DNA from 3 places in the Corallococcus sp. Z5C101001 genome. Region 1 is predicted to be linked to each of the others. Evidence: riboswitches for the same ligand, from Rfam matches in the RefSeq annotation. Region 1 holds a riboswitch; each other region holds the start of a gene.

The links. Region 1 has a riboswitch for cobalamin ahead of FOF48_RS15730 (aspartate aminotransferase family protein). Riboswitches for the same ligand answer to the same signal wherever they lie in the genome.
Region 2: it holds a riboswitch for cobalamin, as region 1 does, so the genes downstream of both, FOF48_RS16310 (hypothetical protein) here and FOF48_RS15730 (aspartate aminotransferase family protein) in region 1, are expected to answer to the same signal.
Region 3: it holds a riboswitch for cobalamin, as region 1 does, so the genes downstream of both, FOF48_RS16320 (TonB-dependent siderophore receptor) here and FOF48_RS15730 (aspartate aminotransferase family protein) in region 1, are expected to answer to the same signal.

What each region holds. Positions count from the first base shown of each region.
Region 1 covers NZ_VKLU01000006.1:134,787-152,049, forward strand. The annotation lists gene FOF48_RS15665 (hypothetical protein) at 1-143, opposite strand, end outside; gene clpP (ATP-dependent Clp endopeptidase proteolytic subunit ClpP) at 272-871, opposite strand; gene fumC (class II fumarate hydratase) at 984-2,381, opposite strand; gene FOF48_RS15680 (PspC domain-containing protein) at 2,479-2,838, opposite strand; gene aceB (malate synthase A) at 3,111-4,733, shown strand; gene aceA (isocitrate lyase) at 4,793-6,079, shown strand; gene FOF48_RS15695 (hypothetical protein) at 6,303-6,695, shown strand; gene FOF48_RS15700 (hypothetical protein) at 6,744-6,989, opposite strand; gene FOF48_RS15705 (hypothetical protein) at 7,071-7,409, opposite strand; gene FOF48_RS15710 (TIGR04013 family B12-binding domain/radical SAM domain-containing protein) at 7,434-8,720, opposite strand; gene FOF48_RS15715 (type VI immunity family protein) at 8,782-9,699, opposite strand; gene FOF48_RS15720 (hypothetical protein) at 9,696-10,505, opposite strand; cobalamin riboswitch at 10,587-10,825, shown strand; gene FOF48_RS15725 (acyl-CoA thioesterase) at 10,987-11,403, shown strand; cobalamin riboswitch at 11,439-11,656, shown strand; gene FOF48_RS15730 (aspartate aminotransferase family protein) at 12,086-13,432, shown strand; gene FOF48_RS15735 (aldehyde dehydrogenase family protein) at 13,429-14,988, shown strand; gene FOF48_RS15740 (acetyl ornithine aminotransferase family protein) at 15,002-16,354, shown strand; gene FOF48_RS15745 (CoA transferase subunit A) at 16,368-17,263, shown strand, end outside.
Region 2 covers NZ_VKLU01000006.1:291,249-295,289, forward strand. The annotation lists gene FOF48_RS16305 (cell surface protein) at 171-845, opposite strand; gene FOF48_RS16310 (hypothetical protein) at 869-2,299, opposite strand; cobalamin riboswitch at 2,456-2,681, opposite strand; gene FOF48_RS16315 (MXAN_6577-like cysteine-rich protein) at 2,724-4,041, opposite strand, start outside.
Region 3 covers NZ_VKLU01000006.1:295,760-299,800, reverse strand. The annotation lists gene FOF48_RS16340 (DUF4175 family protein) at 1-5, opposite strand, end outside; gene FOF48_RS16335 (MarR family winged helix-turn-helix transcriptional regulator) at 247-795, opposite strand; gene FOF48_RS16330 (helix-hairpin-helix domain-containing protein) at 1,071-1,385, opposite strand; gene FOF48_RS16325 (hypothetical protein) at 1,421-1,663, opposite strand; cobalamin riboswitch at 1,930-2,169, shown strand; gene FOF48_RS16320 (TonB-dependent siderophore receptor) at 2,229-4,041, shown strand, end outside.

The DNA of each region.
Region 1 (17,263 bases):
TCGACGACGTTGCGCTCCCCCAGCTCCGCCTGCACGTCCGGGGACGAGGGGGGCACGGGGGTGCGGCGCGTGGGGCCGGTGGCACAACCAACGCCCGCCACGAGGACAGGCAGGAGAGCGGCGACGAGGAAGCGGGGGGCCATACCCGAACCTTGGGCACGCCCCCGTCAAGCCGCACCGTGGGGCACCTTGCGGAACCCCCTGCCGTCGCATGCTCGCCCGGAGCAACGGCGCGGGGGGCGCGCCCCCGCTCGCCTGGAGGCCCGCAGCGCTACTTGGGCGCCGGGACTCCCGAAGCGCGCTCCACGACCTCGTCGATGAGGCCGTACTGCCGGGCCTCCTCGGCGCTCATGAAGTAGTCGCGCTCGGTGTCCTTCTCGATGCGCTCGATGGTGTGGCCCGTGTGCTTCACGAACAGGCCGTTGAGGTACGCGCGCAGGCGGAGGATCTCCTTCGCCTGGATTTCGATGTCCGTCGCCTGCCCCTGCGCGCCACCCAGCGGCTGGTGGATCATGATGCGGCTGTTGGGCAGGGCGTAGCGCTTGCCCTTGGAGCCCGCCAGCAACAGCAGCGCGCCCGCGGAGGCGGCCTGGCCCACGCAGATGGTGGACACGGGGCATTTGACGTACTGCATCGTGTCGTACATCGCGAGCGCCGCGGTGACGGAGCCGCCCGGCGAGTTGATGTAGAGGTTGATGCCCTTGTCGGGGTCCTCGGACTCCAGGAACAGGAGCTGGGCGACGATGAGGTTGGCCACATCGTCGTTGATGGGCGTGCCCAGGAGGATGATGCGGTCCTTGAGCAGGCGGCTGTAGAGGTCGTACGCCCGCTCGCCGCGGTGCGTGGTCTCAATGACGAAGGGGACGTTCATGGCCCCCGTACCCTAATCGTCCCCCTTCCCGCGCGCTCCCCCCTTCTTGCGCGAGCGTGCGCTGTCCCACGATTGGGGGGCCCGGGGCGGCCCCCGGGGGTCGGACGGCGGCCTACAGCCCCCCGGTCATCTTCTCCGGGCGGACCCACTGGTCGAACTGTTCTTCGGTGACGAGCCCCAGCTCCACCGCGACCTCCTTGAGCGTCCTGCCCTGCTTGTGCGCCGTCTTGGCGATCCTCGCCGCGTTGTCGTAGCCGATGTGCGGGTTGAGCGCCGTCACCAGCATCAGGCTGCGCTGGAGGTTCTCCTGGAGGCGCGGGAGGTTGGGCTCGATGCCCACCGCGCAGTTCAGCCGGAAGCTGCGCATCCCGTCCGCCAGCAGCCGGCAGCTCTGGAGGAGGTTCTGGATGAGCAGCGGCTTGAAGACGTTCAGCTCGAAGTTGCCGGACGCGCCGCCCAGGGAGATGGCCACGTCGTTCCCCATCACCTGGGCGCACAGCATGGTGAGCGCCTCGCTCTGCGTGGGGTTCACCTTGCCCGGCATGATGGAGCTGCCCGGCTCGTTCTCCGGGATGTTGATTTCGCCAATGCCCGAGCGCGGCCCGGACGACAGCCACCGGATGTCATTGGCCACCTTGAACAGCACCGCCGCCAGGCCCTTGAGCGCGCCGTGCGCCTGCACCAGCGCGTCGTTGGCGGCCAGCGCCTCGAACTTGTTGGGCGCGGTGATGAAGCCATGGCCGGTGAGCCTCGCGATCTCCACCGCCACGCGCTCGGCGTAGCCCGGGGGCGCGTTGAGGCCGGTGCCCACGGCGGTGCCGCCCAGCGCCAGCTCCGACAGGTGCGGCAGCGCGGCCTCGATGTGGCCCTTCGCGCGCTCCAGCTGCGCCACGTACCCGCTGAACTCCTGGCCCAGCGTGAGCGGCGTCGCGTCCTGCAGGTGCGTGCGGCCAATCTTCACGATGGACTGGAACGCCTGGGACTTCTGGGCCAGCACGTCGCGCAGGGCCTGAAGCTCCGGAAGCACGTGCTTCACCACGGCCTCCACGGCGGCCACGCTCATCGCGGTGGGGAACACGTCGTTGGAGCTCTGGCCCTTGTTGACGTCGTCGTTGGCGTGCACCTTGCGCGCCTCGCCGCGCTCGCCGCCCATGAGCTCCGAGGCGCGGTTGGCCAGCACCTCGTTGCAGTTCATGTTCGTCTGGGTGCCGCTGCCCGTCTGCCACACCAGCAGGGGGAACTCCTCCTCGTGCTGTCCGGCGAGGACCTCATCCGCGGCCTTCACGATGGCCTGGGCCTTGTCCTTGGGCAGGGTGCCGTTCTCCAGGTTCACCAGCGCGGCGGCCTTCTTCACGAGCACCAGCGCGTGCACCAGCGCCGGAGGCATGCGCTCCGTGGAGATGGCGAAGTTCTGGCGGCTTCGCTGCGTCTGCGCGCCCCAGAGCCGGTCGGCGGGGACTTCGATGGGACCGAAGGTGTCCTTCTCGATGCGAACGTTCTTCGTGCTCACGGTGCTGGCCTCCAGCGGACAGGAACGATGTCCCGCGCGATTAACATCCTCGCCCCTGTCCGTCAGGCCCAAGTGCTCCGCGGCCCCCATACGACGCTCAGACGCGACGCTCCCAGCGCGGCGCGTCCTCGTCCACGGGCGCGCTCCCCACCCGGGCAATCCAATCCAACGGCCCCTGGAAGGGGGCCCGGCCTCCGGGCCGCGCCGGGGTGAACCCCCAGAGCAGCACATAGAGCAGCAGGCTCATCCCTCCGGACGCGAACAGCAGGAGCACGAACGCCACCCGCACCAGCGCGGCGTCCACGTCCAGCTCCCGAGCCAACGCCGCGCACACGCCCAGCAGCGCCCGCCCCTCTCCCCGGTGCAGCGGCACCGTGCGCGCGCGGCAGTGCGAACACCGCGCCGCCCCCTCGGACAGCTCCCGCGAACAAGCCCTGCACCGCGTCGTGACGTCCATGAGCTGGCCTCTCCGTCCGCCCCCCGCTTGGCGAGAGGGGGGCTCCATCCCTACCTACGGAGGCCGCCGCCGGGTGATTGCATCCCCCAGAACTCGTGATTTCGCGGGGTTCTGTCCCGGTGCGTCAGTGAATTTACAGATTTAATGCGGACGGTGTTGACAGCCTTACAGGCAAGCAGCTTCTAATTCACCCCGACTTCCCTTCCACAGACGGCAGGGGCATCTTTCAGCCCGTTGAGCCGCCTTTACAACGCATCTCGTCAGGAGCCGACATGGACGCCAGCACCCCCCAGGAATCTCCGGCATTCGGCCCCGGCGTGAGCGTCCAGGGGACCTGGCATCCGGACTACGCGGAGGTGCTGACGCAGGACGCCATGGCCTTCGTGGCGAAGCTGGCGCGCACCTTCGGGGAGCGGCGCGAGGCCCTGCTGGAGCGGCGCAAGAAGGTGGCGCAGGGCTGGCGCAAGGGGGAGCGCCCGCACTTCCTCCCGGAGACGGCGGACGTGCGCAAGGGCGACTGGACGGTGTCCCCGGTGCCCGCGGACCTGCAGGACCGGCGGGTGGAGATCACCGGTCCGGTGGACCGCAAGATGATCATCAACGCGCTCAACTCCGGCGCCAGCGTCTTCATGGCGGACTTCGAGGACGCCAACAGCCCCACCTGGGACAACGTGGTGCGCGGCCAGCTGAACCTGCGCGACGCCGTGCGCAAGACCATCTCCTTCACGGCGGAGAACGGGAAGCGGTACGCGCTGAACGAGCAGCACGCCGTCCTCTTCGTGCGCCCGCGCGGCTGGCACCTGCCGGAGCGCCACGTGCTCGTGGACGGCAAGCCCATCTCCGGCTCGCTCTTCGACTTCGGCCTGTTCTTCTTCCACAACGCCCGCGAGCAGCTCCAGCGCGGCACCGGCCCGTACTTCTACCTGCCCAAGATGCAGAGCCACCTGGAGGCCCGGCTGTGGAACGACGTGTTCCACCTGGCCCAGAGCGAGCTGGACATCCCGCGCGGCACCATCAAGGCCACGGTCCTCATCGAGACGCTGCCCGCCGCGTTCGAGATGGACGAAATCCTCCATGAGCTGCGCGAGCACTCGGCCGGCCTCAACTGCGGCCGCTGGGACTACATCTTCAGCTTCATCAAGACGCTCCAGTCGGACGCGTCCGTGGTGCTGCCCGACCGCGGTCAGGTCACCATGGACAAGGGCTTCCTCAACGCCTACTCGCAGCTGCTCATCCAGACCTGTCACCGCCGGGGCGCGCACGCCATGGGCGGCATGGCCGCCTTCATCCCCATCAAGGGGGACGCCGTCGCCAACGACGCGGTGATGGCCAAGGTCCGCGCGGACAAGCTGCGCGAGGCGAAGAACGGCCACGACGGCACCTGGGTCGCGCACCCCGGCCTCGTCCCGGTGGCGAAGGAGATCTTCGACGCGCAGATGAAGGGCCCGAACCAGGTGGCCAACAAGCGCGAGGACGTGCACGTCACGGAGGCGGACCTGCTCCAGGTTCCCTCCGGCACGCGCACCGAGGAGGGCCTGCGCCACAACATCCGCGTGGGCATCCAGTACACCGCCGCGTGGCTGGGCGGCCTGGGCTGCGTGCCCCTCTACAACCTGATGGAGGACGCGGCGACGGCGGAGATCTCCCGCGCCCAGGTGTGGCAGTGGATCCACCACGGGGCCACGCTGGAGGACGGCCGCAAGGTGACGCCGGAGCTGTTCCGCGAGCTGCTCGCGGAGGAGATGGCGCGGATGGCGCGCGAGGGCGCCCCCGAGCGCTACGGCCCCGCCCACATGGAGAAGTCCCGCGCGCTCTTCGAGCAGCTGTCCACCGCGCCCGCCTTCGAGGACTTCCTCACCCTGCCGGCCTACGAGGCCCTGGACGCGAAGTCCTGACGTTTCGAAGCACCGACGTTCTTCTTCAACCCTTCACCGCAGCCCCGAGGAGTCCTGGCATGTACGACGCGACGCCGACCACTTCCGATGCCTCCCCCCATGCGAAGCTCCACGCGCAGCGCTTCGACGGAATCACCCGCAACTACACCGAGAAGGACGTGGAGAAGCTCCGCGGCTCCATCCGCGTGAGCCACACGCTGGCGGAGATGGGCGCGCGCCGCCTCTGGGAGCTGCTCCACACGGACGCGTACATCAACGCGCTGGGCGCCCTCACCGGCAACCAGGCCGTGCAGATGGTGCGCGCGGGCCTCAAGGCCATCTACCTGTCCGGCTGGCAGGTCGCCGCGGACGCGAACTCCGCCGGCCAGATGTACCCGGACCAGAGCCTCTACCCGGTGGACTCCGTCCCCAGCGTGGTGAAGAAGATCAACAACGCCCTGCGCCGCGCGGATCAGATCGACCACGCCGAAGGGCGCCATGACCGCAACTGGTTCGCGCCCATCCTCGCGGACGCGGAGGCCGGCTTCGGCGGCCCGCTCAACGCCTATGAGCTGATGAAGGGGATGATCGAAGCGGGCGCCGCGGGCGTGCACTTCGAGGACCAGCTGGCCAGCGAGAAGAAGTGCGGCCACATGGGCGGCAAGGTGCTGGTGCCCACCAGCCACTTCGTGCGCACGCTGACCGCGGCGCGCCTGGCGGCGGACGTGATGGGCGTGTCCACGCTGGTGGTGGCTCGCACGGACGCGGACAGCGCCAAGCTGCTGATGAGCGACGCGGACGAGTACGACCACGCCTTCATCGACAAGGCGGCGGGCCGCACGGCGGAGGGCTTCTACCGCATCAAGGGCGGCCTGGAGTGCGCCATCGCGCGCGGCCTGGCGTACGCCCCGTACGCGGACCTGGTGTGGTGCGAGACCAGCACCCCGGACCTCGCGCAGGCGAAGGCCTTCGCCGAGGGCATCCACAAGAAGTTCCCCAACAAGATGCTCGCGTACAACTGCTCGCCGTCCTTCAACTGGAAGAAGAACCTGGACGACAGCACCATCGCGAAGTTCCAGCGGGAGCTGGGCGCCATGGGCTACAAGTTCCAGTTCGTCACCCTGGCGGGCTTCCACGCGCTGAACTTCTCCATGTACGAGCTGGCCCGTCAGTACAAGGACCGCGGCATGGCGGCCTACAGCGAGATGCAGCAGTCGGAGTTCGGCGCGGAGAAGAACGGCTACACCGCCACGCGCCACCAGCGCGAGGTGGGCACCGGCTACTTCGACCAGGTCGCCGAGGTCATCTCCGGCGGCAGCGCCAGCACCCTGGCCCTGCACGAGTCCACCGAGGCCCACCAGTTCTAGGCCCGGCGGATCATCCCAGCCTCTCCTGAAGGCCGCGGGTCCTAGGGGAATTCCCCTGGGATTTCGCGGCCTTCGCCGTTCCCAGGGCCGGGGGGCCAGCGGGCGCGGAGCCGGAATCAGCAACTTCCGGGGACCCATGGCGATAATGGGAGGAACTTGAAGCCCCAGAGGCACGCCCCCGGGTGTGCCTCCCAGCAGACCGGGGCCTTTGAAGGGAGCCGCCATGAACCGCATCACGTCCCTCTCCGGTCCTCGGGTGCAGCCGGCCACGACGAACACCGCCTCCTCCGTGTCGGGCAGCCGCTTCGGCTCGCTGATGTCGGGCGCGGCCGCGCAGCCCAAGGTGGGCGCGCAGCTGACGGGCGGCACGGTGGTGTCCTCCGCGCTGGCGCAGGCGGGGACCACGCCGCACGGCTCGCTGGTGGGCACGTACACGGCGGGCGCCACGTCCACGACCGCCAACGGCCAGCAGGCCTCGGCGACGGGGCAGGCCGGCGCGGAGCCCAAGAGCGAGGAGATGCAGGCGCTGGAGGACCTGGCCACCATGTCCGCGGTGACCATGTCCCAGTCCATCCTCCACATGGGCGGGATGAAGATCGACCTGGAGCGCGAGTAGTCCCGCGCCCCAGGCCGCCGCTGCGGTTCCGAAGCCCTGGGGGAAACCTCAGGGCTTCTTCTTGTCGCTGTCGTCGCTGTACTGGTCGCGGATGCCGTCGTGCCGGCTGCGCGGGTCGCGCCAGGGCTTGTCCACGTCGGTGCGCTGGCCGCCGTCCTGCCCGGTGACGTCGTTGAGCTCGTCGGCGCGGCCCTCCGCGGGCACCTCGTCGCCGTCCGCGTCAGGGTCCTTCTGCCTCGCGGGATCCAACGGGATGCCGGCGCTCTTCTTGAGGTAGTCGTCCTTGGGGTCCATGCCGTCACTCCTCCCTTGAGTCCTCAAGGTGGTGACGGGGCCCCGTTCCGGGAGCGGCCGGGCGGACGGGCCGCCCCTGCCTCAGTTGAGGTACTTCGGCTTCGCCTGCGCGGTGGGCGCCTGGGCCTTCATCATCTCCAGGCCCTGGCGGGTGAGGACGAAGCGGACGACGCCGGAGCCGCGCTCGGTCTCGATTTCGGCCTCGAAGGCGGGCCCGGCGATGCCGCCCAGGGACACGTCCTTGCGCAGGTTGGAGACGCGGCCGGAGAGCAGATCACCCGCGACCTCCCGCGAGCCCTCCCCGCGCGAGTACAGCTCGAAGGCGGCCTCGTGCAGCGTCATCGCCAGCGCGGGCGTGAGGGGCTGGGAGCTGAAGAGCACGGAGATGAGGAGCCAGTAGGGCGGCGTCTGTTCAGCCATCGTGCGGCAGTGTAACGGGTGTGGCTACCGGGCGCGCGGCTGTCTGCGGGCGGCGATGGCCTCCGCGAGCACGCCCTGCTGCTTCCAGTGGCCGTACAGGCGGCCCTGGGACGCGAGCCAGTCCAGGCGCTGCCGGGTGCGCGCGTCCAGCCGGCCGGGCGGCGCGTCGCGGAACGGCGTGCCGGGCAGCGGCATGAAGGTGTGGCCGTGCACGCGCGCGCCCAGGTCGGACAGCCGCTGCATCAGGTCCAGGGTGGCGTCCACGTCCGCGGGCTCCTCGCCGGGCAGGCCCAGGATGAAGTCCACGTTGGGGACGAAGCCGCCCTCCACCGCGAGCCGCGCGGCGCGCACCACGGTCTCCACGTCGTGGCCGCGCCGGGTGGCCTGGAGGATGCGCTCGGAGCCGGACTGGCCGCCGATGATGAGGTTGTCGTTGGCCACGTAGCGCTTGAGCAGCGCCAGGGCCTCTGGCGTGACGTGCTCCGGGCGAACCTCCGACGGGAAGGTGCCGTAGTAGATGCGCCCGTCCGGGGCCATGGCCTCCGTCACGGCGGCGAGCAGGTCCTCCACCGCGGCCAGGTTCACGGTCTCGTCCGGGGTGCCGTAGGACATGGACGTGGGGGTGATGAAGCGCAGGTCGCGGCGGCCCGCGAGGCGCAGCTCGCGCGCCCACCGGGCGATGTTGGGCACGGAGCGGTGCCGGAAGCGCGCCTTGCTCATGAAGGGCGTCTGGCAGAAGCGGCAGGCGTAGATGCAGCCGCGCGTGATCTCGATGGCGCCGAACTTCACGTGCTTCGCGGCGAACGGGGGGAAGTCGTCCAGGCGCACGCCCTCGCCGTGACCGTGCTGCACGAGCTTGCCGTCCTTCAGGTGCGCGGTGCCGTGCGTCGTGCGCGGGTCCTCGCCCTGGAGGACGCGGACGAGCAGGGCGCGCAGGGTGTGTTCGCCCTCGCCCACGGCGACGAGGTCGAAGCCGGCCTGGAGCGTCTGAAGCGTCTCCGCGGTGGCGTGCACGCCGCCCGCGATGCAGAGCACGTCGCGGCCCTCCAGCCGTTCGCGCACCCAGTGCAGCTCCTCCACGGAGGGGCCGAAGCTGGCGGAGTAGAAGGACCACGCGGCGACGACGGTGTCGCCCGCGTCCGCGCGCTCGCGCACGGTGTCCAGCAGGGCCTCGCGGCTGCGCGGGAAGTGCAGCGACACGTCGGAGAGCGCGGGGTCGGCCTCCACGGCGCCGGCGAGCACGGTGAAGGCGTACTTGCCCGGGTACTGGTAGCTCAGGACGAGCGAGACCTTGCGAGGCGTCAGCGACATGGCGGCCCGGGATGATGCCACAGGGCCCGCGTGCGACGGGGCACGCTCGGCCGGTGCGCGGTCAGAGGAAGCGGCGCTCCCACTGGCGGACCTCGGCTTCGGTGAGGTCCCCCCAGGAGCCCCGGTGTGCGTAGAGCCAGGGCTCCAGCACGCGGGCGAGCTCGCGGTACGCGGGCAGTGTGTCACCCGCGTCCAGATCCCCTGCTTCGGGCGCGGGGCCCAACGAGACGACGGCCCGGTCCGGGGAGAGTGACTGGACCTGGGTCGCGGGAGCGTGCAGCCGGGAGCGCAGTCCCTCCGCGCCGCCCAGCTCCTGCAACACGGGCGGGCCCAGGAAGGTGAGCCATGCGGGGGCGCGGACCTTCGTGCCCAGGTGCAGCGCGAGTTGGTCCAACTGGTTCAGGTCGAAGCCCGGATGGCGCCGGGTGGTTTCGCGCAGCAGCGGCGTGAGGGTCCGGGTCCAGGCATGCACTTCGAGCGACAGGCCCGCATGCCCTGAGTCCCAGGGCAGCGCACGGCCCAGGTCGATGGCCAGCGCACGGATCCACTCCGGCCCGCGCTCGGCCAGGAACTCGGTGGGCAGCCGGAACTCCAGCGTGCAAGTGCTCTCCGGATAGGCCTCGTGGAAGCTGGCCGAGTCACTTCCTCTCCCGTGATACCTGAATGCGACTCCCGTCGCGGAGTGCGACAGCTCGTTTGCCTCAACGAAGCAAGAGGGGCTCAGGATCCGCTTCTGGAGCTCCGCCTCTCCCTCCGCATCCAGCTCCGGCCAGTCTCCGGTGTAGCAATCCCAGAACCAGCGCAGCCGTCGCGGTTCGACGGCCCGCCGGTAGCGCTCCTGCGCACGCCAGAGGGCAGGAGCGATCTCTTCGTGAGGCGCGCGCAGATAGAAGGCGATGCTGATCCCCTCCCTCATGAGGACCACGGTCGTCCCTTCAATCTCCATCGATTCACGAACTGTCGGCACCTGCTCGTTCATTGGGTGATTCCCATGTTGGGGGATACCAGGAGAGGGGCCCGTTCGCTCGCCAAGAGGTCCTGGTACACAGCATTCTGCGGCCTGTCGGCGAAGGGGCTTGCCGGCGGATAGGTGTCCCATCTGGCATCGTTGGTCGCCGGGCACGGGAACTTGAAGTCGTAGAGGGCCTGGACCTTCAGGGGGTTCCCGAGCGCGTGCAGCACCACATCGGGCGCGATGCTCCCCACCAGCAGGTGGAACTGCCCGGCCGCGAGCCACCGCGCCACCTCCTCCGGGTCCAACCACCGTATCCGCCCTGTCTTCGCGTCCCGCAGGTAGCGCGGCTCCAGGCTGAACCGCCCCGCGTCCGTGTCACCCAGGGCCCGCTGCACGCACTCCAGTGCCGCCGCGTGCTTGGCCTCTCCCAGTTGCATCGCCCGCGTCACCTGTCGCCCATTCGCGTCCACCACCTTCTCCCGGCACACCTCCGGCGAGGTCCGCTTCCCCGGCCCCAGCATCCGCTCGTTCACTTCGAAGTTCGCCTGCTTCGCGCACTCCACCAGCACCCGCTCCACGCGCGCCACCTCCGCCGCTTCCCACAGGCGCATCATCGCGGCGGCCTGGCCGGCCCGCGCGGCCGCCCGCGACAGCCACGGCAGCACCGCGTCCTCACCCACCTGCGACGCGCACGCCGGGCTTCGCAGACATCCGGCCGTCGCGGAGTCCATCGACGCCTGTGAATAGCTCCGGGGCGCCCTCACCTCCGGCCCCGCGCACGCAGTCCACAGGAGGCAGCACAGCCACCACATCCTTCGGAGAGGAGTCACGTCGTGCCTCCTCGCACGAAAGCGCGAGCGCCTTCAACCCAACGCACTCGTGGACACTTGGCGGATGTGAACCGCGCGGCTAGCGTGCCTCCCGCCGACGGTGCCTCGCGGGAGTCCGCGAGGTTTAGCAAGGGAATCCGGTGCGAATCCGGAGCTGCCCCGCAGCGGTGAGTGGGAACGAACGCTGTCACACGCACTGGTCCGGAGTCGGACTGGGAAGCGACGGCCAGTAGACGCCACGGAGGCATCCCCATCAGGTGGGGAGCGCTCCGGAAGCACGCCCACGAGTCCGAAAACCTGCCTTCGGCCCCTGCGGAGGATCGTCTCCGACAGGGCGGTACCCCGGCCCCTCGCGGGAAGGTCCGGTCATCCCTCGCGGTCCCGTGCGTCCGCCACCGCCCGCGTCCCGGGCCCGGGAGCCGTGTGTCCCGGATCCGACGGCGCTCGGCGCTGGCGGCACCGCACGCCAGGAGTCCTTGCCATGACGTCCCCTTCTTCTCCCCTCCCTCCGTCCGCCACCGAGACCCGCATGGTGGACATGGTCTTCCCCGACCAGACCAACCACTACGGCACGCTCTTCGGCGGACAGGCGCTGCGGCTGATGGACATGTCCGCGTTCATCACCGCCAGCCGCTACGCGCGACGCACCGTCGTCACCGCGTCCAGCGAACGCGTGGACTTCCACACCCCCGTGCGCCAGGGCCAGCTGGTGGAGCTGGTGGGCCGCGTCGTCGCCACCGGCCGCACCTCCCTCACCGTGGACGTGGAGCTCTACTCGGAGGACCTGCTGTCCGGCGCGCGCCTGCTGTGCACGCGCGGGCGCTTCATCCTGGTCGCGCTCGACGCGGAGCGGCGTCCCACCGCGGTGCCGCCGCTCGCGCCGGAGAACCAGACATGACAGACATTGCCTTGACACCTGAAACAAGCCGGGCGTATAGACGACGCCATGCTGGTGCCTGGGTTTACCCAGGCTGAAAAGGGAACCCGGTCCGAATCCGGGGCTGCCCCGCAGCGGTAGGTGAGAACGACCGCCGTCCATGACACTGGAGCCCGTGTGGGCCCCGGGAAGTGACGGCCAGTAGGAACCCCGGCCCGCCTCACGCCGGACGCGCTCACAAGCCCGAAGACCTGCCCGCATCCGGCCCGTGGGAGACATCCACGGACGGTTCGACCTGGAGCCCCGAGGGAGGGCGGGAAGGTCCGAGCGCAAGCCCCTGTCTTCACAGGGATTTTCGCCTCGGCACACTCCCCTTCTCCCTTCGTGTCTCCAGCCACCCGCGGGGGTGGGGGTCGGTGTCTTCGGGCCCGTCCATGGCCCGGGTGCGCGGCGTCGCACCGGGACACCTCGCCTCCTCCTTCGTGGGTCACTGGCCGGGCGACGCGGGTCGCCCGTTAGGACGAGCGATGCGTGGAGTGCGGCGAAGACAGCGCGAAGCAGTGACAGGACGCGGAAGCCAGACACGGCACGGGAGGCCCCGGGCGCGGCGCGCCTGACGCCTCTTCGCGCATTCCTCCTCTCAATTCCTTTCATCCACCGCGAGCGCGCCCTCCACGCGCGCCGCCTGGGGAGACGTCTGTCTTTGAACGCCATCCGCTACCCGGACGGGAACGTGCTCCTGCGCAACCTGTCGCGCGAGTTCCCCGTCGTGACCCACGGCCAGGGCATCTACCTGTACGGCGCGCAGGGCCGCCGCTACCTGGACGGCTCCGCGGGCGCGCTGGTGGCCAGCGTGGGCCATGGCAACCGCGAGGTCGCGGACCGCGTCCATGAACAGCTCCTCCAGGTCGCGTACGTCAACGGCACCCACTTCACCACCGAGGTGACGGAGGCCCTGGCCACCCGGCTGTGCGAACACGCGCCCCAGGGACTCAAGCGCGCGGCCTTCCTGGGCTCCGGTTCGGAGGCCATCGAGGCGGCGGTGAAGTTCGCCCGGCAGCTCTGGGTGGAGCGCGGACAGCCCCAGCGCTCGCGCGTCATCACGCGCGTGCCCGGCTACCACGGCAACACGCTCTACGCGCTGTCCATGTCCGGACGGCCGCACTACCAGACGTTCTTCGGCCCCATGCTGTCCCAGGTCGTCACCACGCCCGCGCCCTACCCCTACCGCTGCGGCCTGGAGGACTACGCGCGCGACGGGGCGGCGCACTACGCGCGGCACCTGGAGGAGGCCATCCAGCGCGCGGGCCCCGACACGCTCGCCGCGTTCGTGGCGGAGCCCGTCATCGGTTCATCGGCGGGAGCGTCCGTACCGCCGCCCGGCTACTTCGAGGCGGTGTCGGCCGTCTGCCGGCGCCACGGCATCCTGATGATCGCCGACGAGGTCATGTGCGGCTGCGGGCGCACCGGCCGCTTCTTCGCGAGCGACCTCATGGACTTCACCCCGGACGTGCTCGTGATGGGCAAGGGGCTGAGCGGTGGCTACGCGCCCCTGAGCGCGGTGCTGGTGCGCGAGGACCACCTGGAGGAGCTGCGCCGGGGCTCCGGCGGCTTCATGCACGCGCAGACGTACCTCCAGGCGCCGTGCATGACGGCCGCGGGGCTCGCGGTGCTGGACTACTACGAACGGCACGACCTGGTGGCGCACGCGGAGCGCGTGGGCGCCTACCTGCAACGCCGGCTGCGAGAGGTCCTGCTGCCCCTGCCCCACGTGGGCTCCGTGCAGGGCGTGGGGCTGATGGCGGGCGTGGAGCTGGTGGAGGACAAGGCCACGAAGCGGCCCTTCCCTCGCGCGCGCAGGGCCGTGGAGGGGCTGCTCGCGGAGCTGTTCGCGCTGGGGCTCATCCTCTGGCCCAACACCGGCCACGCCGACGGGACGAACGGCGACCTGGTGATGGTGGGCCCGCCGTTGATCATCACCGAGCCCCAGGTGGACGAGCTGGTGGACCTGCTCGCCCGGGGCCTGACCCGTTTCCTGGAGCGGCCATGACCTTTCGCATCACCTATTCGGTGCTGGACGCGGACCTGACGGAGCTGCACGCGCGCTTCGACGCCGCGCTCGCCACGGTGCGCGCGCGCCTGGGCGCGGAGTACCCGTCGTGGATCGCCGGCAAGGCGCACCACAGCGGGGACCTGCTGGACAGCCGCAACCCCACGCGGCCCTCCGAAATCATCGGGCGCTTCCACCGCACCGCGCCCGGCGAGGTGGGCCGCGTGGTGCGCGCGGCGAAGGACGCCCAGCGCGCGTGGGGCGCCACCGCGTGGGAGGAGCGCGTCCAAATCCTGCGCCGCGCCGCCGACCTCATCTCCGAGCGCCGGTGGGAGCTGGCGGCGGGGATGACGCTGGAGGTGGGCAAGAACCGGCTGGAGGCCCTGGGCGACGTGGAGGAGGCCGCGGACCTGCTGCGCTACTACGCCGGGCAGGTGGAGTCCGCGCGCGGCTTCCACCTCCCCATGGCGCGCCTGTCTCCCCGCGAGGACACGCGCAGCGTGCTGCGCCCCTACGGCGTCTTCGTCGTCATCTCCCCCTTCAACTTCCCGCTCGCGCTGGCGGCGGGGATGAGCGCGGGCGCGCTGCTGGGCGGCAACGCCGTCATCCTCAAGCCCAGCGAGGAGGCCCCGGGTTGCGCGGACGGCCTCTTCCACGCCTTGAAGGACGCGGGCCTGCCGGACGGCGTGTTCCAGGTGGTGCACGGCGAGGGCGAACGCCTGGGCGCGGCGCTGGTGCGCCACCCCGCGGTGGACGGCGTGGCCTTCACCGGCAGCAGCACGGTGGGCATGGAGATCCACCGCCAGCTCACCGCGGAGCACGTGCGGCCCGCGCTGCTGGAGCTGGGCGGGAAGAACGCGACCGTTGTCTGCAAGGACGCGGACCTGGAGGCGGCGGTGGAGGGCTGCCACCGCTCGGCGTTCGGGATGTCCGGCCAGAAGTGCAGCGCGCTGTCGCGCATCTACGTGCACGAGGACGTGCGCCGCGACTTCCTCGAACGGCTGGCCCGGAAGGCCCGCGACACGGTGGTGGGGGACCCCGCGCTCGCGTCCGTCTTCATGGGGCCGGTCATCAACGCGGCCTCCGTCCGCCGCTTCGAAGAGGCCGTGGCGGAGGCGCGGCGCGACGGCACCGTGCACGCGGGCGGCGGCGCACCGGCCCTGGACGCGTCGCTCTCGCACGGCCACTTCGTCGCGCCCACGGTGGTGGAGCTGCCGCACGACCACCGGCTGATGCGCGACGAGCTGTTCCTGCCCTTCGTCGGCGTGGCGACCTTCCGCACGCTGGACGAGGCGCTGGCGCGGCTCAACGACAGCGCCTACGGCCTCACCGCCGGCATCTTCAGCGAGGACCCGGCCACCGTGGAGGCGTTCATGGCCCGCGCGGACGCCGGGGTGCTCTACGCCAACCGCCGCACGGGCGCGACGACGGGCGCGTGGCCCGGCGTGCAGCCCTTCTGCGGCTGGAAGGCCAGCGGCTCCAGCGGCAAGGGCGGCTGCGGTCCCTATTACGTCTCGCAGTTCATGCGCGAGCAGTCCCAGACCCGGATGGGTTGACCTGGAAGACCCCATGCACCCGCTCTATCCCGAAGTGAAGGTCGCGCCCCCGGGGCCCAACGCCCGGGCCATCATCGACCTGGACAAGCGCTACACCTCGCCGTCGTACATCAAGGAGTACCCCCTGGTGGTGGAGCGCGGCGAGGGGCCGTGGGTCCACGACGTGGACGGCAACCGCTTCCTGGACTTCATGGCGGGCATCGCCGTGGCCGCCACGGGGCACGCGCACCCGCACGTGGTGAAGGCCATCCAGGAGGCCGCGGGCCGCTTCCTCCACATCTGCGGCACGGACTTCTACTACGACGGCTTCTCGCGCCTCTGTGAGCGGCTGGCGAACTACCTGCCGGAGATGGGCCCCAAGAAGGTCTTCCTCACCAACTCCGGCACCGAGGCCGTGGAGGGCGCGCTCAAGCTCGCGCGCCACCACACGCGCCGGCAGACCATCATCGCCTTCAAGGGCGGCTTCCACGGCCGCACCTACGGCGCCATCTCCCTCAACTCCTCCAAGGTGGCCCAGCGCGCGTTCTTCGGCCCGCTGCTGCCGGGCGTGCTGCACATCCCCTACGCCAACCCGTACCGCTGCGCGAACGGCTGCGCGCCCGGCGCGTGCGGCGACGCCTGCAACCCGGTGCGCCTGCTGGAGACGGACTGGTTCGTCAACCACGTGGACCCGCGCGAGGTGGCCGCCATCTTCGTGGAGCCCATCCTGGGCGAGGGCGGCTACGTGGTGCCGTCCGCGGGCTTCCTCCAGGACCTGCGCCGGCTGTGCGACGCGCACGGCATCCTGCTGGTGTTCGACGAGGTGCAGTCCGGCATCGGCCGCACCGGACGGATGTTCGCGGCGGAGCACTTCGGGGTGATGCCGGACATCCTGCTGTCCGCCAAGGGCATCGCGTCCGGGATGCCGCTGGGGGCCATCATCGCGCGCGAAGCGGTGATGACCTGGCCGCGCGGCTCCCACGGCAGCACCTACGGCGGCAACCCGGTGTGCTGCGCCGCCGCGCTCGCCACGCTGGACGTCGTGGAGGGCCTGCTGGACAGCGTGCGGGACACGGGCGAGCACCTCCAATCGGGCCTCAAGGCGCTCCAGCGCGGACACCCCGTCATCGGCGACGTACGCGGCGTGGGCCTGATGGTGGGCGCCGAGTTCGTGCACCCGAACACCCGGGAGCCCGCGAGCGCGTACGTGGCGGACCTGGAGCAGCTGGCGTTCCAGAAGGGCCTGCTGCTGCTGTCGTGCGGCAAGTCCACCATCCGCTTCGCGCCCCCGCTGGTGGTGGGCCGGCACGAGGTGGACGTGATGCTGGGAGTGCTGGGCGCGTGCCTCCAGGAGCTGGATGTCCGGCACGGCATGAAGGGGAGCTGAGGGGAGCGCGGCCATGGACAAGCTCTGTTCGATGAAGGAGGCCATCGCGGCCTCCGTGCACGATGGCGACTCAATCGTCATCGATGGCTTCACCCACCTCATCTGCTTCGCGGCGGGACACGAAATCATCCGCCAGGGCCGGCGCAACCTCACCGCCATCCGGCTCACGCCGGACCTCGTCTACGACCAGCTCATCGAAGCCGGCTGCGTGAAGCGGCTGGTGTTCAGCTGGGCCGGCAACCCGGGCGTGGGCAGCCTGCACGCGCTCCGGCGCCGCAGCGAGGCGGGCTGCGCCGAGCGGCTGGAGCTGGAGGAGTACTCGCACTTCGGGCTGCTGTCGCGCCTGCAAGCGGCGGCGGCGGGGCTGCCGTTCTGGCCGCTCGACAACTACTTCGGCGGCGACATCGCGCGGGTGAACACGAACATCCGCACCGTGCGCTGTCCGTACACCGGGCGGGAGCTGGCCACGGTGCCCGCGCTGAACCCGGACGTGACCGTCCTCCACTGCCAGCGCGCGGACCGGGAGGGCAACGCGCAGGTGTGGGGGCTGCTGGGCTCCCAGAAGGAAGCGGCCTTCGCGGCGAAGCGGGTCGTGGTCGTGGCGGAGGAGATCGTCCCCACGGAGGTCATCCGCGCGGATCCGAACCGCACCGTGGTGCCCGGCATCATCGTCAGCCACGTGGTGCATGAGCCCTGGGGCTGCCACCCCAGCTTCGTGCAGGGCTTCCACGACCGGGACAACGACTTCTATGTGAAGTGGGAGGACATCTCGCGCCAGCCGAAGACGTACCAGGACTACCTGGAGGCCTTCGTCCACGGAGTGAAGGACCGGCGCGGCTACCTGGAGCGGCTGGAGGCGGGGTTGCTCGACAAGCTGCGGGCGAAGCCCCGGCCTTGCGCGGGGGTGGA
Region 2 (4,041 bases), 150 kb from region 1:
GTCAATGTCAATGCGGCGAGGGCTCCACCGCGGCACCAGGAGGGAGGCGGGCGTGTCATCCCGGCGCTCCCACCCGGGAAGCCTCCCCCACCCCGAATCCACGGGATGGGCACGCGGCGCCCGGGACCGTCCGGTGGAGAACGGTCCCGGGTCCCGCCGCGCGTCGCGGACTACGGCAGCTGCACGCCGTTCACCACGGCGACGGCGTCCAGGTCGAAGCCGCCGCTGATGCCCGCGTAGCCATTGGCGCCGGAGTCGCGGATGCGCACGAAGCGCGCGCGGGTGAGGCCGACGTCCGCCAGGTCGAAGCCATCTCCCCCCGCCACGGCCGGGTCGGTGGGCGAGATGCCATTGCCGGGGCTCGAGTACACGGGCTTCACGCCCGCGCAGCCCGGGAAGTCGTTCGCCACGTCGGAGGACGCGCACGGGAACTCGTGCCAGGTGACGCCGTCGTCGCTGACGGCCACGACGCCCGTCTCCGCGAACGGCTTGCCGCTGGGCTTGAGGAACGCGTTCTCGAACACGAGCAGGTCCACGCCCGGCCCATCCGTCACCGCGATGTCGGTGAACTCCAGGATGATGACGCCGTTGCGTCCGAGCGACAGCACGTCCAGCGAGCCCGAACCCGCGCCAGCGCCCTGCGGAGGCCCGAGCACGATGCCCGGCAGCTGGCTCTGACCGAAGCCCGCGCCGGCGCCGGGCGTGAAGGACACGATGCGGTCCGCGAACGGATCCCCGACCAGCGCCTGGTCCTGGAAGCGGTCCGGCGAGTCCTCACCACCGCACGCCACGGACAGGAGCGCGGCGAGCCCCATCGCGAACCGCTTCGAGAGAAGGGTCTTCATGGGTGTTCTCCGGATGAGGGTCATCACGGGGCCTGCTGGATGCGGACCAGCCGCGCGCCGTTCTTGTCATCCACGGCCACGAGCAGGTCCGCGCCAATGGAGGTGATGCCGGTCACGCTCGTGCACTGGTCCGCGTAGACGAGGACCGGCTGACGGGCGCCGACGGTGACGGTCGCGCCGGCGTTGGTCACGGTGAAGGCGAAGCGCGAGATGTCCGTCCCGGCGAAGTTGTAGTTGGGCGGAACGTAGTCGCCGCGAAGCACCGCCACGCCCTCGCCCTGACCCGCGGCGGCGACGAAGTTGGAGCCCACGGCGAGCGCGGGCGCGTCCGCCACGGCGAACGGGGTGCCCGAGGAGAGCGCCTGGGCAATCGCCGCGGGGGCCACCGCGCGGCCCTCGTTGAGGTAGGTGGTGCCGGAGTAGTAGCCGAGCATCGCGACGCCGTTGGTGGACACGGCGGTGAAGCCGCTGCCATCCGTGTCGGGCGGGAGCGTTCCGACCTTCAGGGCGGTGAACGGCGAGGTATCCGTCTTCAGCGCGTAGATGCCCAGGCCGGCCGACACCGTGTCCAGGCCGCCGCCGTTGATGAGGAACGCGCCCGGCACGACACCCGCGGAGAAGTTGCTGGGCGCGGAGAAGTAGACGGAGGAGGCAGGCGTCACGGTGTCATAGACCCCCACGGAGCCCGGGAAGCCCGCGCCGGACTTCGTGTACCCCGTGAGGATGCGCTGGCCGTCCGACTCCACGAAGGAGCTGAGGAAGAGCGACGTGGAAGGGCCCCGGTCGGCGGGCGCGGCCACGTCGAAGAGCGGCGTCGCGCCCAGCGTCACCTGCGGCCACGTGCCCAGCGAGTACAGCGCATGCGGGCCGACATAGCCGACCGACACCACCGTGTAGAGCGAGTACGTGGGTCCGGGCGTGACGCCCACCGGGCCCGCGGAGGCAGGCAGCGGCGCGGCCTCACCGGCCACGAAGCCCGCCTGGAGCTGAAGCGTGCCCAGCTTCGGGTCGTAGGCCGCGCTCGCGCACGGGTCGGAGCCAGCGTCCGTGCCCGCGTCGGTGGTGCCGGCATCCGTGCCCGCGTCGATGGTGCCGGCGTCCGTGCCCGCGTCGATGGTGCCGGCGTCCGTGCCCGCGTCGATGGTGCCAGCGTCGGTGCCCGCGTCGATGGTGCCAGCGTCAGTGGTGCCCGCGTCGATGGTGCCAGCGTCAGTGATGCCCGCGTCGGTGGTGCCAGCGTCGGTCTCCGTCCCCGCGTCGGGCACGGGGTTGGACTTCAGCTCGCAGCGGTTCTCGACACAGGCGTAGCGCTGTCCCTCGGGAGGGGTGCCCTTGTCGCGGCAGTCGAACTCATCAATGCACTCGTCTCCGCAGCCCGTGCCGGTCAGCGCCATGGCGAAGGTCGTCAGCACCAGCACGAGGCCCCGCCCTGAAATCATCCGCTCTGTCTTCATCCGCGACTGCTCCCTTGCATCGCCCCCACGGGCGAGGTGATTCCAAGGGGCGAGGGACGGAGAGCGGACCGCGAACGAAGGACACGTCAGGACACGACACGCCGCGCGAGCGGAAGACCTCCGTCACCTCCCCTCGGAGGCTCCGGTCTGGCCATGCCCGGGGGCATGGGTCGTGGCAGGTCTTCGGACTCGCAGGCGCGGGAGAGCCCTCATCGGGTCACCCACCTACTGGCCGTCGCTTCCCAGCCCACTCGGGGGCCAGTGCTTGCGAGGACGGCGTTCGTTCCTGCTCACCGCTGCGGGGCAGTCCCGGCTTCACACCGGGTTCCCTTTAAACTCCGCCTCTGCATGAGGAGGAGTACCGACGACGGTCGCTGAAGTATGGCGGAAGGCAAGGCTTGTCAATACGAGCGCCTGCAACGCTTCACGGCACCGCGACGATGTCGATGGCATTGGACACCGAGCGCCGCGGGTCCACCGGACACGCATCCAGCGCCGCGCCCTTCGCCTCGGGCGTGGAGTTGCCGCGCCGCTCGACGAACTGGCCGTCGCGCACCTCCACCACGAACACGCGGCCCGCGTTCACGTCCGTGACGTACACGGCATTGCCCACCACCGCGAGCCGGCCGCCCACCGCGAGGTTGCAACCCGTCTCCGGCCCTCCGGTGCAGCCCGGCGACAGCGCGTACGAGGCCACGGGCCGGTCGTCCTTCACCAGCACCAGGCCCGTGGCGCGCACGGACTTCGCGCGGTAGCCGCTCGCGGTATCGAACACCGCCTCTCCCAGGCAGCTCACCACCAGTTGGTCGCCCACCGCCTGCACGTCGCCCGCGTTGAGACAGTCCTTCGCGCCCAGGTCAATGGCATGCACCCCGCCGTCCGCGGGGTCGATGCGCGCGAGCATCCCGGGGCCGTTGGGCAGATAGTCATTCACGGGGTTCAGGTTGGTGAGCGCCACGTAGACGCCCGCGTCCACCGACACGGCGGCGTAGGGGAGCGCCATCGTCGTCCCGCCATCGAACGACTTCAGGTCCAGCCCCGTGAGCGGAACGGTGTCCACGAGCCGGGGATGCTCCGGGTCGCTCACGCTGACGCGCGCCACGGCGTTGCCCTGCCGGAAGTCGGAGCCGGCGGTGCCGAAGAGCGGGATGTAGAACGTGTCGCCGCGCTTCGCGATGACCTGCGGGCTGGTGTTCGCGCCCAGGTTCACCTGCCCCACCGTGCGCAGCCCCAGGCCTCCGCCCTGCGATGGTCCTTCCCGCTTGAGCACCTGGAGCGTGTTATTGACGGAGTCGAGGACATACACATACGGAGGGTCCACGAGGATGTCATTGGGTGACGCCGCCACCGCGCCCAGCGAATCCTCCTCCACCACCGTCCCCAGCGAGCCCGCCAGCGCCTGGGACAACACCGAGCGCGCCGCGTCCGCCGCCAGCACCACCCCGTCCCACGCCGCGAGCGACTGCACGCCGGAGCCGAACTGCCGACGGGGCCCCATCCGGTCCGTCCCCGCCTGGATGCCGACCAACTGCCCGTTGGTGTAGCAGGCCGTCACCACGTCATACATGCACCGGCCCGCATGACAGGACTGCACGTCCGGACACGCCGCGCCGCACGCGCCGCAGTTCAGCGGGTCGCTCGCGAGCGCCACGCAACCGTCGCCGCAACGCTCGGTCCCGGGAGAGCACCCCTCGCGGCACGTGCCGGACTCACAGACCTGGCCAGAGAGGCACGCGGCGCCA
Region 3 (4,041 bases), 150 kb from region 1:
TTCACGCTGTCTCGTCCGCTCGTCGGTCGCGGGCCAACCCCGGGCAGGGCGGGCTATTTCCCAATAGTGACGCACTCCCGCCGTCTTCGCGCGGGCATCTGGGGGAAGGACGTCGGATGGGGCGGCCCTGTGTCCGCCGCAGGAAGGGGGGCGGACGGCAGGGTTCGGGGGACAACGCGGAAGGAGGACCCCGGACCTCCCCCGCCCGGTGGGAACGACCGGAGGGCAGGGGAGCGGGATGGACGCTCAGCCTTCGGCGGTGGGCTTGGACGGCGTCTCCGCGGGGGTGTCCTCGTGGGGCGCGGAGAGCCCGCCCAGCTCCTCGGCGAGCGCGGTGAGCACCTCCTGGGTGAAGACGATGCGGTCGCGGGGCATGCGAGCGAGCACGCGCTGCACGGCGGACTCGACGGTGCCCTCGGACGGGATGTCCAGCGAGCGGCCGGCGTCGGTGAGCGCGAAGAGCGCCTTGCGGCCGTCCAGCGGATCCGACTTGCGCTCCAGCAGGCCGCGCTTCTCCAGGCGCTTGAGCACGCCGGTGAGCGTGCTGGGGTGCACATGCAGGATGTTCGCGAGCGTGCCGGCGGTGATGCCCGGGAAGCGTCCGACCAGACGGATGACCAGGCGCTGAGGGCCGGTGAGCCCCAGCGTGGACTCCATCCGCTTCGACGTGGATTGCAGGCCGTGGTCCACGGCCCAGAGCAGGCGCATGAACTCCAGCACTTCACCCAGTTGCGGTCCCCGGGACTTGCTGCCGTCCGGGCCTGCCATCGACTCCGGGGCTTGAGTGTCCTTCATGGGCGCATCCTCCCTCACCTACGGCCTCCCTGTCTTTCTACGGTGGTCCAACCTGTTTGGTGTGTCCTAGCGCGTCGGCCCGGCCGTTCCAGCAAAATCAGGATGGGATGAACGGCGCAGGACGGGGCTGCCCGCCTGGAGCCGGGACTGGCGTCATGACGCATCGGGGCGTCCAGGGGAGAGGCTTCAGAGGGAACGAGGGCCGCCACCCCGGGCATGCCGGAGCCCGGAGGCAGCGGCCCTCACGAGCCTGACTCAACCGATGGTTGTGTTTGTCATGGGTTCGTGACGTTTCCCTCCCTTCCCGGCGGCTGGGGGGCGGGGACCTTCTCCTGCTTGAGCGTCGTGGGGCCGCTGAGCGCCAGGTGCGCGCGCAGCTTGAGGAACTTCTTCTTGCCGAAGCCCTTGACCCGGACCAGCTCCTCGACGCGACCGAAGGGCCGCTTCTTGCGGTGCTCGAGGATGCGCTGCGCCGCCTTCTCACCCACGCCCGGCAGCAGGTCCAGCTCCGCCGCCGAGGCTTCGTTCAGGTTCACCACCCCCACGTATTGCGTGCGGGAGCTGGCGGCGTCCGAGCGCCCCGACCCCATCAGCACGCAGCCCAACACCCACGCCCAGGCCCACTTCACGAGTGGCCCCCCACGCCCGCCTCCAGCGCCGGCTCGCCCGAGAAGCGCCCGCCTGCCGCCATGTCGCGCTTCTCCGCCGCCTCGCGCACGTGCAGCTTCCCGTCCAGCGGCAGCACGTCCAGCAGCACGTTGAGCGAACCGTCCTTGTTGACGAACGCGCTGCCAGCGCGCACCCAGATGCTCCCGCCCTTGCCCTCGCGGATGGAGAACACCGCCAACCGCTTCCCCGCCATCAGCATCGACACGCTTCCCCCTTCAGACTCCCGCGCCACCACGGCCCGGGCACCTCGCTGGCTCGACCGCCTGAGGTCGCGTCCGGGCATGAGCAGTCCGCATGCCAGCGGCGCCTTGCTCGGGGACGTGGCCCTCGCACCGTGCGGCGGTGCACGAGGCGTCCACGCGGAGGGATGGGCGCGGATGCTCCAGCGTGGGTCTTGTCAGGTGAGAGACGTGGCGGGTCGGGACGCGCACGGGCCGCGCCTTGACGGGCTACAGGTGACCTCCTAGAAGGGCCGGGCCCTTGGGTGCCCATGCCGGGCTTTCAAGAGGGAAGCCGGTGCGAGTCCGGCGCGGTCCCGCCACTGTGAACGGGTCGCCCTGAGGTCCAGGGCTGGAAGCCTCGGCTGTCACCACTTCCGCGTCAGGACGCGGAGGGAAGGTGGAGGGTTCCTTCCAGAAGGGCGCGGTGTGCGCCCACGTCTGGAGTCCGTGAGCCAGGAGACCTGCCCGGGGGTGCGGCCGTGTCCTCAAGGAGGACCCGCCGTGAGGCCTTCTCTCTTCGAGGAAGAGAGCGGAAGGCGGAGCATGTGGCGCTCGCTTCTCGCCCAGGCCGCGTGGGTCCTGGGGCTCGGCTTCCAAGGACCCGCTCAGGCCGGGCAGGAGCCCGCTGCGTCCGAAGCCACGCCCCCCGGGCCCGCCGCTTCCGAGGCGGAGGCGCCCCTCCCCGAGTTCATCCTCCCCACGGTGGACGTCATCGGGAGGGTGGTGCCCGACGCGCCTCCCGACTCCGTGCGACGGCGCGACCCCACGGGGGCCATCACCGTCATCGACGCCCGTGAGCGCGCGGGCGAGGCGCGCGACACCGCCGAGCTGCTGGGGGGCTCGGCGAGCCTCGTCGTGCAGGACGCCGGGGGCTACGGCCAGGGCAAGAGCCTGGTCGTGCGCGGCGCGTCGTCCAATGGCGTGCTGGTGTTCCTGGATGGGATTCCGCTCAACGGCGCGGGGGGCGTCGCGGACCTGTCGCTCATCCCCGTCGCGCTGCTGGAGCGGATGGAGATCCTCCGCGGCGCGGCCGGGGCCCGCTATGGCGCGGGGGGCCTGGGCGGCGCGGTCAACCTCGTCACGCGCGCGCCCGCGTCACGGCTGCTGTCCAGCGGCGAGGTCACCTACGGCAGCTTCGACACCGTGATGGGACATGTCGCCGCGTCGGGCGCGCTGCTCGACGGGCAGGCGCTGGTGCTGCTGCACGGGGGCCGCTCGCAGGGGGACTTCAGCTACCGCGTCGACGAGCTGCCCGCGCTGGATGACAACCCGCTCACGCAGGAGGTGCGCACGCGCAACGATGCCCGCGGCGGCGGCGCGCTGCTGAAGTACCAGCGGAGCCTGGACAGCGGCGGACGCGTGGACGCGCTGGCGGAGCTGTCGCTGGAGGACCGCGCGATCGCCGGCACGGTGCAGAACCCGACCGAGTCCCGCCGCCAGGACCAGACGCGCCTGTCGCTGGGCGCGCGTTGGAGCCGCCCCTTCGGAGACACAGGGGAGGGCAGCGCTCGCGGCTTCTTCCGGCGCGACTGGCTGGATGTCACCGGCGGCGCGATGGGGCTCGATGCCGGCGCGCAGCACTACACCGTGGGTGGCGCGGAGGTGGAGGGGCGCGCGATGGTGGGGCGCAACGCGCTCGCCGTGACGCTCGCCGCCTCGTCGGAGGCCGTCACGCAGGCGACGGGTGCCCAGGCGGCGTCGTGGTGGCGCGCGAGCGTCATGGCCATGGACGAGCTGTCCCTGTTCTCTGAACGCATGAAGCTGGTGCCGTCGCTGCGCGTGGAGCGCGTGGGGCACTACTCGCTGCTGTCTCCCAAGCTGGGCGCGAGCGTGGACCTGGGCCACGGCTTCGGCGTGCGCGCCAACGCGGGCCAGTCCCACCGCGCGCCCTCGTTCCTGGAGCTCTACATCCGCCAGGGACTGCTGTTGCCCAACCCGGAGCTGAAGCCCGAGCGCGCCCTGTCCGTCGACGCCGCGGGCCTGTGGCACGACGACACGTGGAGCGTCACCGCGGGAGGCTTCGCGGCGGTCTACGAAAACCTCATCGCCTATGAGCTGTATCCGCCGATGCTCGCGAAGCCCTACAACTTCGCCGCCGCGCGCGTGTGGGGCGCGGAGGTGGAAGCGGAGGCCCGGCCGCGCACGTGGCTGGTCGCCACCACGAGCTACGCGTGGACCCGCACACAGAACCGCTACGGCGACCCGCGCTATTTCGGCAAGGAGCTGCCGTATCGCCCGCGCCACAAGTGGGTGGGCCGGCTGCGCGTGGGCCCGGACTGGCTCAACGGCCGCACGGAGGTGCTGGTCCAGTCCGCGCAGTTGATCAACCGCGTGGGGGAGGCCCGGCTGTCGCTGC